DNA from 2 places in the Gallaecimonas pentaromativorans genome. Region 2 is predicted to be linked to the other one. Evidence: predicted binding sites of a transcription regulator. Region 2 holds the regulator's gene; the other holds the start of a gene.

Region 1 (4,417 bases), on a different contig from region 2:
AGCGCCGGTAGCGCGTCGACAAAGCGGTAGGTGGTAAAGAGTTTGAGCTGCTTGCGGGGGCTGGTGGTGGCCACCCTGGCGCCGCTGGCGTCTTCGGCATGAAACTGCGAGTAACCGGCCGAAAGGTTCCAACCCTCTACCGGCTGGCCCACCACTTCCACTTCAAAGCCCTTGCTTTCGGTGCCCTTGGCGCCGTAGTAAGCACTGCTTTGCTGGGCGTTGCCTTCAAAGGTGGGGTCGAGGGTGGCGAGGTTGTCCTGATCGGTCTTAAAGAGCGCCAGCGAGGTGTGCAGGCGGTCATTCAAGAAGGTGCTTTTCAGGCCCAGCTCATAGCTTTTACCGGTAACGGGGTCTAGGTATTGGCCGCTGGCGTCCTTGTAATTCTGGGGATTGAAGATCTCTGTATAGCTGGCATAAAGGCGGTGCTGCTTGGTCAGATCGTACAGCGCGCCAGCATAAGGAATGAACTCGCCATCATCGCCAAAATCGGTAACGGTACCGTAGCTGATACCGCTTCGCTTCCAACTGGACACCCGGCCACCGGCAATGAGCTTGAAGCTGTCGGTGACCGACAGCCGGGTGGCGGCAAACAGCCCTTTTTGACGGGTTTGAAGATCTTGGGCCCGCACGCCCTGGCTCTGCCATTGCGGCTCGGCAAGGCTGCCCCACTCGTAGAAGTTAGGCACCGGCACGCTGTCGTAGCCGCCGCTCATGTCGCCGCCTATGGGGTCGAAGGTATCGGCAGTGGCATCCTGGCTGCTGTAGAGGCCGCCCAACACAAACTCATGCTGGCGCGAGAACAGGCTGTAATCCCCTTTGAACTGCAGGTCGAAGCTGTCTTGGTTACTTTCCCCTTCACTGCGATAACGCTGGGCACCGAGGCCGGTGCCGGTGTTTTGGTCCAACAGGCCGGAGACATACAACAGCTTGGTTTTGCTGGTGTATTCCATGCGGTTGTAGTTGGCCACCAATTGCCAGCCGTTGCCAAAGCTGTGGTTGAGGTTGGCAAAGTAGTTCTTGTTGGTGGTTTCCCAGCGGTTCCAGCCGGTAGCGGTGGTTTTGGAGCGGCTCCAATGGGTTGGTGTGCCGTCGGCAAAAAAGGCCGGCAGCGCGCCCCAGGTGGCGCCTTTAGGGTCGCTGTGCTGATAGCTGGCGCCAAGGCGCAGCAGGGTGTCGGCGCTAAGGTCGGTATCCACCACGCCGTAAAGCACCTGCTTGCGGTCTTGATAGTTGTCCCAGTAGGAATCGCCGTCCACCACCTTGGCCACCAACCGGCCCCGCACCGAGCCACTGGCATTGAGCTTGTTGGCTACATCGGCAGTCACCCGCTTGGTGTCCCAGCGCCCGACTGCTACGTCCAGATAGCCGGTAAGATTGGTGCTGTCGGCATGCTTTCGCACCAGGTTGATGGAGGCTGACGGGTCACCGGCGCCGGTCAGCAAACCGGTGGCGCCGCGCACAAACTCCACCCGCTCGTAAAGCGACACGTCAGCCATGGTTTCCCCGGCATCCCCTGCCAGGCTCCACGACAGCGGCACGCCGTCAATCTGGTAGTTGGTTATCTCAAAACCCCGGGCCTGGAAGCTGTTACGCACGTTGTCGTACTGCTGGGCCGAGAGGCCGGTAGCGTTAAGCACGGTATCCAGTACGGTATTGAGGTTCTGATCGCGGATGCGGTCTTTGGTGATCACCGTTACCGACTGCGGGGTCTCGCGAAGGGTCAGCCCGAGGCCGGTGGCGGTGTCTATTACTTCGCTGACGGTGTAATTGCCGGTAACGGTGATTTTCTCGACATCGGCATTTTTATCCGCTTCTTGCTCGGCGATAGCCTGGGGGCTTAGTAGGCCGGCAATCACGGCGGCCAGCGGCAACATCTTGAAGGTGGGCGATGGGTTCATAACGGCTCTCCCTGTTTAATTGCAGGGAAGGCTAACGGTTATGATAACCATTATCAATTAACAAAACGTTCAGGCGACGGGATCCAAAGATGATCCGTCGCCTTTGGGTAGGCCTACTCGGTGAACTGGATGGCGCACATGGTCATGTCGTCCTGGAACTGCCCGCACTGGCAGAACAGCTGCAACTGGTTTTCCACGTGGGCAATAAGCTGCCGGGGGTGGGGGTGGCTTTCCAGCAGGGCCTTTTCCAGGCGCTCGAAACCGAAAAACTCCTGCTGGGGGTTTTTGGTTTCAATCACCACGTCGGTGTAGATAAAGAGGATGTCGCCAGGCTCGATGCCGTGGGCATGGGACTGCCACTCGTAATCGCGCAGCACGCCAATGGGAATGCCGCCCTGGTCGAGGGTGATCAAACGGTCGCCCCGGCGCAGATAGGCGTGGGGATGGCCGGCATTGGCGTAGAAAATGGCCTTTTTTTCCGGGCGATAACGGATAAGGTTGGCGGTCAGCAGCGAGCCTCGCTCCTTGCGGGTAAAAAAGTGCCGGTTGATGTAATTGAGCACTTCTGACGGCGCCGTCTCGGCCTCGGTGGGTTTGTAGGTGCGAAGGATGGCGTCCACCATGGCCGACTCTACCGCGGCGCTGGGGCCATGGCCGGTGGCATCGGCGATGATCACCCCCATCTGATGGGGATGGTCGGTCATGCTCTGGTCAGATTCGAGGTTGACGATATCGAGATAATCCCCCCCTGCACCTCGCAGCGCCCGGTACACAAAGGCAATCTCGGTACCGGGAATTTTAAGGCTGGGGTCCGGCAGCATCAGCTGCTGCAGGCGGCTCATCTCTTCTCGTGCATGCTCGCTGAGCTGGCGGTGCTCGGCCAGTTCTTTACGGGCCTCTTGCAGAGCCTGGCGGGTCAGCGCCCAGCCAAGATACAAAAAGATTTGTTCAATCTCGCTTTGAGAGAGCTTACCGGCCGGGTCGAGCAACAAAAGCCAGCGGTGATGGGGCTGCTCCGGCAGAGGCACGACCCAAGTCAGCACTTCACTTAACGGGCTAATGCCTGCGGCAAAGGCGGTGGGCTGCTCAAGGGCGGCAAGTTCAATCAAGGTATCGCGGCTGAGCCGGGTGGCGTTGGCGCTCATCAGGCTGCCGTCGGCAGCTAAGGGGTGCCAGCATGGCCCCTCAATGGAGTTTTCAAGCAGCAATGCGCTAACGCCGCTACCGGCGGCACTGACAACACGGCTCCAGGGGTGCTCCCCGGAGCCGGACTGGGTAAGGCAGGACAGATTGGCCATCGGTGTTCTTATTTAGCGCCTTCGGCTTTGCTGCCTTCGGCAAGTTTGGCTTTGAGGGTATCAATCAAACCATCAATACCCTTGGTGCGCAGAATACCTTGGTAGTCGCTGCTAAAGGAGCGTACCACTGATACGCCTTCAGCCATGAAGTCATAAATTTTCCATTGGCCGTTACGCTGCAGCAGCAGGTAGTTCACCGGGATCTCTTTGCCTTGGGAGAGCACGATGGACTCGACGGTGGCGTAACGTTTGCGCTGGATGTCTTCACTTTTGAAGGTTACCGCTTCATTGGTGTAGTTCTGCAGCAGCGTGAAATAGGTGTTGGTGAGCACCTGCTCGAACACCTTCATAAATGCCCTTTTTTGCTCGTCGCTGGCCTGGCGCCAGTACAGGGCCAACACTCGCTGGGAGCAGGCCTGCAGGTCTACGTATTGGCCTATCACACTCTGCAAGGCTTCTTTGCGCTGAGCTTCGGGCTGGTCTTTGTTCTGGGCAATTTTCAGAATGTCGCCCACCGCCTCTTTAGCCACATCGGTGGGGGTTTCGGCGGCGCTGGCCAGCCAGCTGAAACTGACGAAAAACAAGAACGCGATAAGCTTCTTCATGATTTTTTCTCGTTGCTGCTGAACATGTATTTGCTGATCAGCTCTTCAAGGCTGATGGAGGGTTCGGTTTCGACGATTTCCTCACCGTTGGTGAGGTTCACATCGGAGCCGCCGGGGGCGATTTTGACAAAACGGTCGCCGATGATACCGGCTGTACGGATGGAGGCAACCGAATCTTCCGGCACTTCCACTTCATCTTCCAGCGACAGGGTAACCACGGATTCAAACTTTTTGGGGTCAAAAACAATCCGTTTCACAACCCCAACCCTGACTCCAGCCGCTTCCACGAAGGCGCCTTCCTTCAAACCGGAGGAGCTTTGAAAGCGGGCCACCAGATCATAGTGGCCTGCGTTGGATACCGCTGCTCCGCCAATGTTGATCGACATATACAGCAGCAGGGCGGCACCAGCGACCACAAACAGCCCCACGATAAAGTTCACACCGATATTCTTCATGTCGTCTTCCAATTAACTTGTTGATTACTAAGCTAGAGCAGCAAGGAGCTGATCACGTAGTCGCTGATCAGCATCAAAATGGCACTGAGCACCACGGCATGGGTGGTGGCCCGGCTGACACCGGCGGCGCCGGCCTGTTCCCGGTCAAGGTGCAGGTAGTA
Region 2 (4,417 bases):
GAGCTAAACAGCACCACCACCAGAACCAGCACGATAAGGCTCATCACCAGGCGGCGCAGGCCGTTCAGGGCCTTCCAGATAATGGAGAAAACCTTCTTCAACATGGTCAGCATAATCTCGGATGCTTCCTTGTATTGGGGGATACTTCGCATGCTAAGTGAATCACTGTCCAATGCGAAGCCGAATTTGTAACGGTTTGTTGATTCCAACTCATCGGATGAGTACGCTTGAGCAAAACGATAAGGAACCGTCGAGCGATGAGTGCAGCATATCCTAACTTGTTGAAACCTCTTGATTTGGGCTTCACCACCTTAAAGAACCGGGTGTTGATGGGCTCCATGCACACCGGCCTTGAGGAAGAAAAGAACGGTTTCAATAAAATGGCCGCCTTTTATAAAGCCCGCGCCGAAGGCGGGGTAGGGCTGATCGTCACCGGGGGCATTGCCCCCACCTTCAGGGGCAGATTGGCGCCTTTTGGCAGCCAGTTATCCTTTGGTTTTCAAGCCAAAAAGCACAAGGTAGTGACCGACGCGGTGCACCAGGCCGACGGTAAAATCTGCCTGCAAATCCTCCACGCCGGCCGCTACGCCTATCATCCCTTTTCCCTGGCCCCCAGCGCCAAAAAGGCGCCCATCAATCCGTTCAAACCCAGCGCCATGTCACAGCGGCAGATAAAGGGCACCATCAAGGCCTTTGCCAAAACCGCTGCCCTTGCCCAAAAGGCCGGTTACGACGGCGTTGAAGTGATGGGCTCTGAGGGCTACCTCATCAACCAGTTCCTGGCCCTTCGCACCAACAAGCGCACCGACGCCTGGGGCGGCAGCATCGAAAACCGGGCCCGCTTTGCCCTGGCCATCATCCGCGCCATCCGCGAGCGGGTAGGCAGCGATTTCATCATCATCTTCCGCCTGTCCATGCTCGAATTGGTGGAAGAGGGCATGGGCTGGGATGACGCGGTGTATCTGGCCCGAGAGCTGGAAAAGGCCGGGGTGAGCTTGATTAACACCGGTATCGGCTGGCACGAAGCGCGCATCCCCACCATCGTTACTTCGGTGCCGCGCGCCGCCTTTTCCTGGGTCACCGCCAAGATGAAAAAAGAAGGCCTTGGCATCCCGCTAATCACCACCAACCGCATCAACACCCCGGATGTCGCCGAGGCCATCCTCGCCGCTGGCGAAGCGGACATGGTGTCCATGGCCCGGCCGCTGCTGGCCGACCCCGAGTTTGTCAACAAGGCCGCCGCTGGCCGTGCCGATCGCATCAACACCTGTATCGCCTGTAACCAGGCCTGCCTTGATCATGTGTTTGAGCAAAAACGCGCCAGCTGCCTGGTTAACCCCCAGGCCTGCTATGAGACCGAGCTGATTTTTAAAACCGTTGCCAGCCCCAAGCGCATCGGCGTGGTGGGGGCAGGCCCGGCCGGTATGGCCTTTGCCTGCTACGCCGCCGAAAAGGGCCACAAGGTGGTGCTGATGGACGGTGCTGGCGAACTGGGCGGCCAGTTCAACTACGCCAAGCGCATTCCGGGTAAAGAAGAGTTCTATGAGACCCTGCGCTACTTTAAAAACCGCCTGAGCGACCTTGGCGTCGAGGTGCGCCTCAATGCCATGCAAAGCGTTGATAGCCTCAAGGGCGAGGGCTTTGACGAACTGGTAATAGCCACCGGCATCAGCCCCCGCACCCCGGCCATTGACGGGGTCAGCCATCCCAAGGTGCTGAGCTACCTTGATGTGCTGCGGGACAACAAGCCGGTGGGCGACAAGGTGGCCATTATCGGTGCCGGTGGTATCGGTTTTGATGTCGCCGAGTTCCTGGCCGAGCCTGGCCGTTCGGTCAGTCTCGATAAAGACCGCTGGCTGGTCCACTGGGGCGTGGACAAAACCATCAATAACGCTGGTGGCCTCGATAAGGGCCACAAGGCGGCGGCTGCCCGCGAGATTTGGCTGCTGCAACGCAAAGACAGCAAAGTCGGCAAGGGGCTGGGTAAAACCTCCGGCTGGGTGCACCGCCAGACGCTCAGCGACTTTGGGGTCAAGATGTGGCCGGGGGTCAACTACCAGCGCATCGACGATAGCGGTCTGCATATCAGCAAAGGTGAACAGACCCTGGTGCTGGACGTGGACAACGTCATCATCTGCGCCGGCCAGGAGCCCAACAAAGGGCTTTGGCAGGCATTGAGTGAGGCGGGGGTTAACGCGCACCTTATCGGCGGCGCCTTCGTTGCGGCAGAGCTTGATGCCAAGCGGGCTATTCGCCAGGGCGCGGAGCTGGCGGCAAGGCTTTAAAAGAAAAAGGCCAGGAGAACCTGGCCTTGTTTACTCTTCGCCGCGGCGGCGTTTGTCACAGGCGACAGTGTCTTCACACTCGCCGTACAGGTACAAACTGTGGTGCATCAGTTTGACCTTGTTGTCTTTGGCAACAGCCTTTTGGCGCTGCTCGATGACATCGTCCATGAATTCCACTACCAGGCCGCACTTGAGGCACACCAGGTGGTCGTGGTGGTGCTTTTGGGACAGCTCGAACACGGACTTGCCGCCTTCGAAATGATGGCGGGTCACGATGCCGGCATCATCAAACTGGTTCAGCACCCGGTAGACGGTGGCAAGGCCAATCTCTTCACCCAGCTCGATGAGCTTTTTGTAGAGATCCTCGGCACTGATGTGCTGGAAGTCGGGCTGCTGCAACAATTCAAGGATCTTGACTCGGGGCAGGGTGACCTTAAGGCCAGCGTCTCTGAGCGCTTGATTCTCGTCCGCCATGGATGGTCCTGTTTTTAGTGTCGGGGCGGGCAAGCCCGCGTTAGTTATCAGGAGAAAGGTACCCAAGTGGGCTTCGCTTTTCCAGAGGCATGATAGCAGTATTGTTTCGATTTTATCGATTAGGTGAACAATGAAATCGTGGTTGTTTAAAAAAGGAACGCGGATCCGGCCCCTGCTTAATTTGTGGCCGCCGTTTTTATTCACCGGCATTCGTGTTGCCGAGTTATCGGCAGATTTTCGCTATTGCCGGGTGGAGCTGAAAAACCGCCCCTGGACCAAAAATGTCAACGGTACCCAGTTTGGCGGCAGCCTGTTTGCCATGACCGACCCTATCTATTCGTTGATGCTGATGGGGCTCGTGGGCAAGCGCTTTCACGTGTGGGACAGAAGCGCCAAGGTGCACTTTGAAAAGCCGGGTTCAGGCAAGGTGGTAGCCGAGTTTCATGTCACCGAAGGTCTGTTGCGAGACATTGAGCAGGCCACCGCCACTGGCGAGAAGTACCTGCCCGAGGTGGTGACCGACATCAAGGACAACCAGGGCGATTTGGTGGCCCGCGTTGAGCGCACGCTTTATATCCGCCTCAAGCGTCACTACCGGCCCGAGCTATAAAAAAGCCCCTCGGTGAGGGGCTTTTTTCAATCTTCCAGCTCTGCCAGGCACATCTCGTCAAAGACCTGCTTGACCCATTTTTCCACCCGCTCGGCGGTGAGTTCGGGCTGGCGGTCTTCGTCGATACCAAGGCCAACGAAATGGTTGTCGTCTACCAGCGCCTTGGAGGCCACGTAGTTGTACCCTTCGGTAGGCCAGTGGCCGATGATGATGCCACCCTTGGCTTCAACGATATCGCGCAGGGTGCCCATGGCGTCCAGGAAGTACTCGGCATAGTCTTCCTGATCGCCGCAACCGAAGATGGCCACCAGCTTGTCGGTGAAGTCGATCTCTTCCAGGGTAGGGAAGAAGTCGTCCCAGTCGCACTGGGATTCACCGTAGTACCAGGTGGGGATACCCAGCAGCAGCAGGCTGAAGTTCTCAATGTCTTCCTTGCTGGACTTGGCGATGTCGTGGACCTCGACCATGTGGGTGCCCAGCTGTTTCTGGATCATCTTGGCTACGGCTTCGGTGTTGCCGGTATCGCTGCCGAAAAACAGACCTACAGATGCCATTCGACTCAATTCCTCTCGCTGTTGGTGGTGTCGAGCTGCTCGACACCGGCTTTCAATATGCTTTCGATCAGTTCGCTTCGACTCATGCTCTGCGCTTTGGCCAAATCATTCAGGGTATCGAAGAGGTCCGAATCTACCTTGAGTTCGACTCTTTTGAGGCCCTTTTGTTTGTCTCTTTTTATCTGATTGCGTTTGTTGACCTTCAGTTGTACCTGACGCGGGAGGGGATTGGTTTTCGGACGCCCCCGGCGTTTTTCCTCGGCAAACAGGTCAATGGTGATTCTGTCGGTACTCTCTTTGGCCATTAACCAATACCTGAACTTTCCCAGATGAGTGTTTTAAAGGCAAAACCCACGGCGCCCAGTATCGCCAGCCAGACCACGAATCGCCAGGCGGCCGTTACCTGGCTCTTTTTCAGCACGTCGTTGATGGCCAGGCCAAGGGCAATGACGATAAACAGAAAAAACAGGTTGAGGCCCAAAGACCCCAGGGTG

The links. Region 2 encodes Fur, which represses iron uptake genes when iron is present. Its sites were predicted from a motif close to ATAATAATGAGAACNACTATCAA; they were not measured.
Region 1: a site for Fur is predicted at 1,933-1,955, ahead of EDC28_RS10560 (TonB-dependent siderophore receptor). Genes of this name have one in related genera too.

Annotation. Positions count from the first base shown of each region.
Region 1 is NZ_RJUL01000005.1:141,724-146,140, reverse strand. It holds gene EDC28_RS10560 (TonB-dependent siderophore receptor) at 1-1,898, opposite strand, end outside; gene EDC28_RS10555 (PP2C family protein-serine/threonine phosphatase) at 2,012-3,196, opposite strand; gene EDC28_RS10550 (MlaC/ttg2D family ABC transporter substrate-binding protein) at 3,205-3,801, opposite strand; gene mlaD (outer membrane lipid asymmetry maintenance protein MlaD) at 3,798-4,256, opposite strand; gene EDC28_RS10540 (MlaE family ABC transporter permease) at 4,289-4,417, opposite strand, start outside.
Region 2 is NZ_RJUL01000002.1:57,514-61,930, reverse strand. It holds gene sppA (signal peptide peptidase SppA) at 1-113, opposite strand, end outside; gene EDC28_RS03100 (oxidoreductase) at 258-2,285, shown strand; gene fur (ferric iron uptake transcriptional regulator) at 2,316-2,759, opposite strand; gene EDC28_RS03090 (DUF4442 domain-containing protein) at 2,890-3,369, shown strand; gene fldA (flavodoxin FldA) at 3,396-3,923, opposite strand; gene ybfE (LexA regulated protein) at 3,929-4,228, opposite strand; gene EDC28_RS03075 (DUF2788 domain-containing protein) at 4,228-4,417, opposite strand, start outside.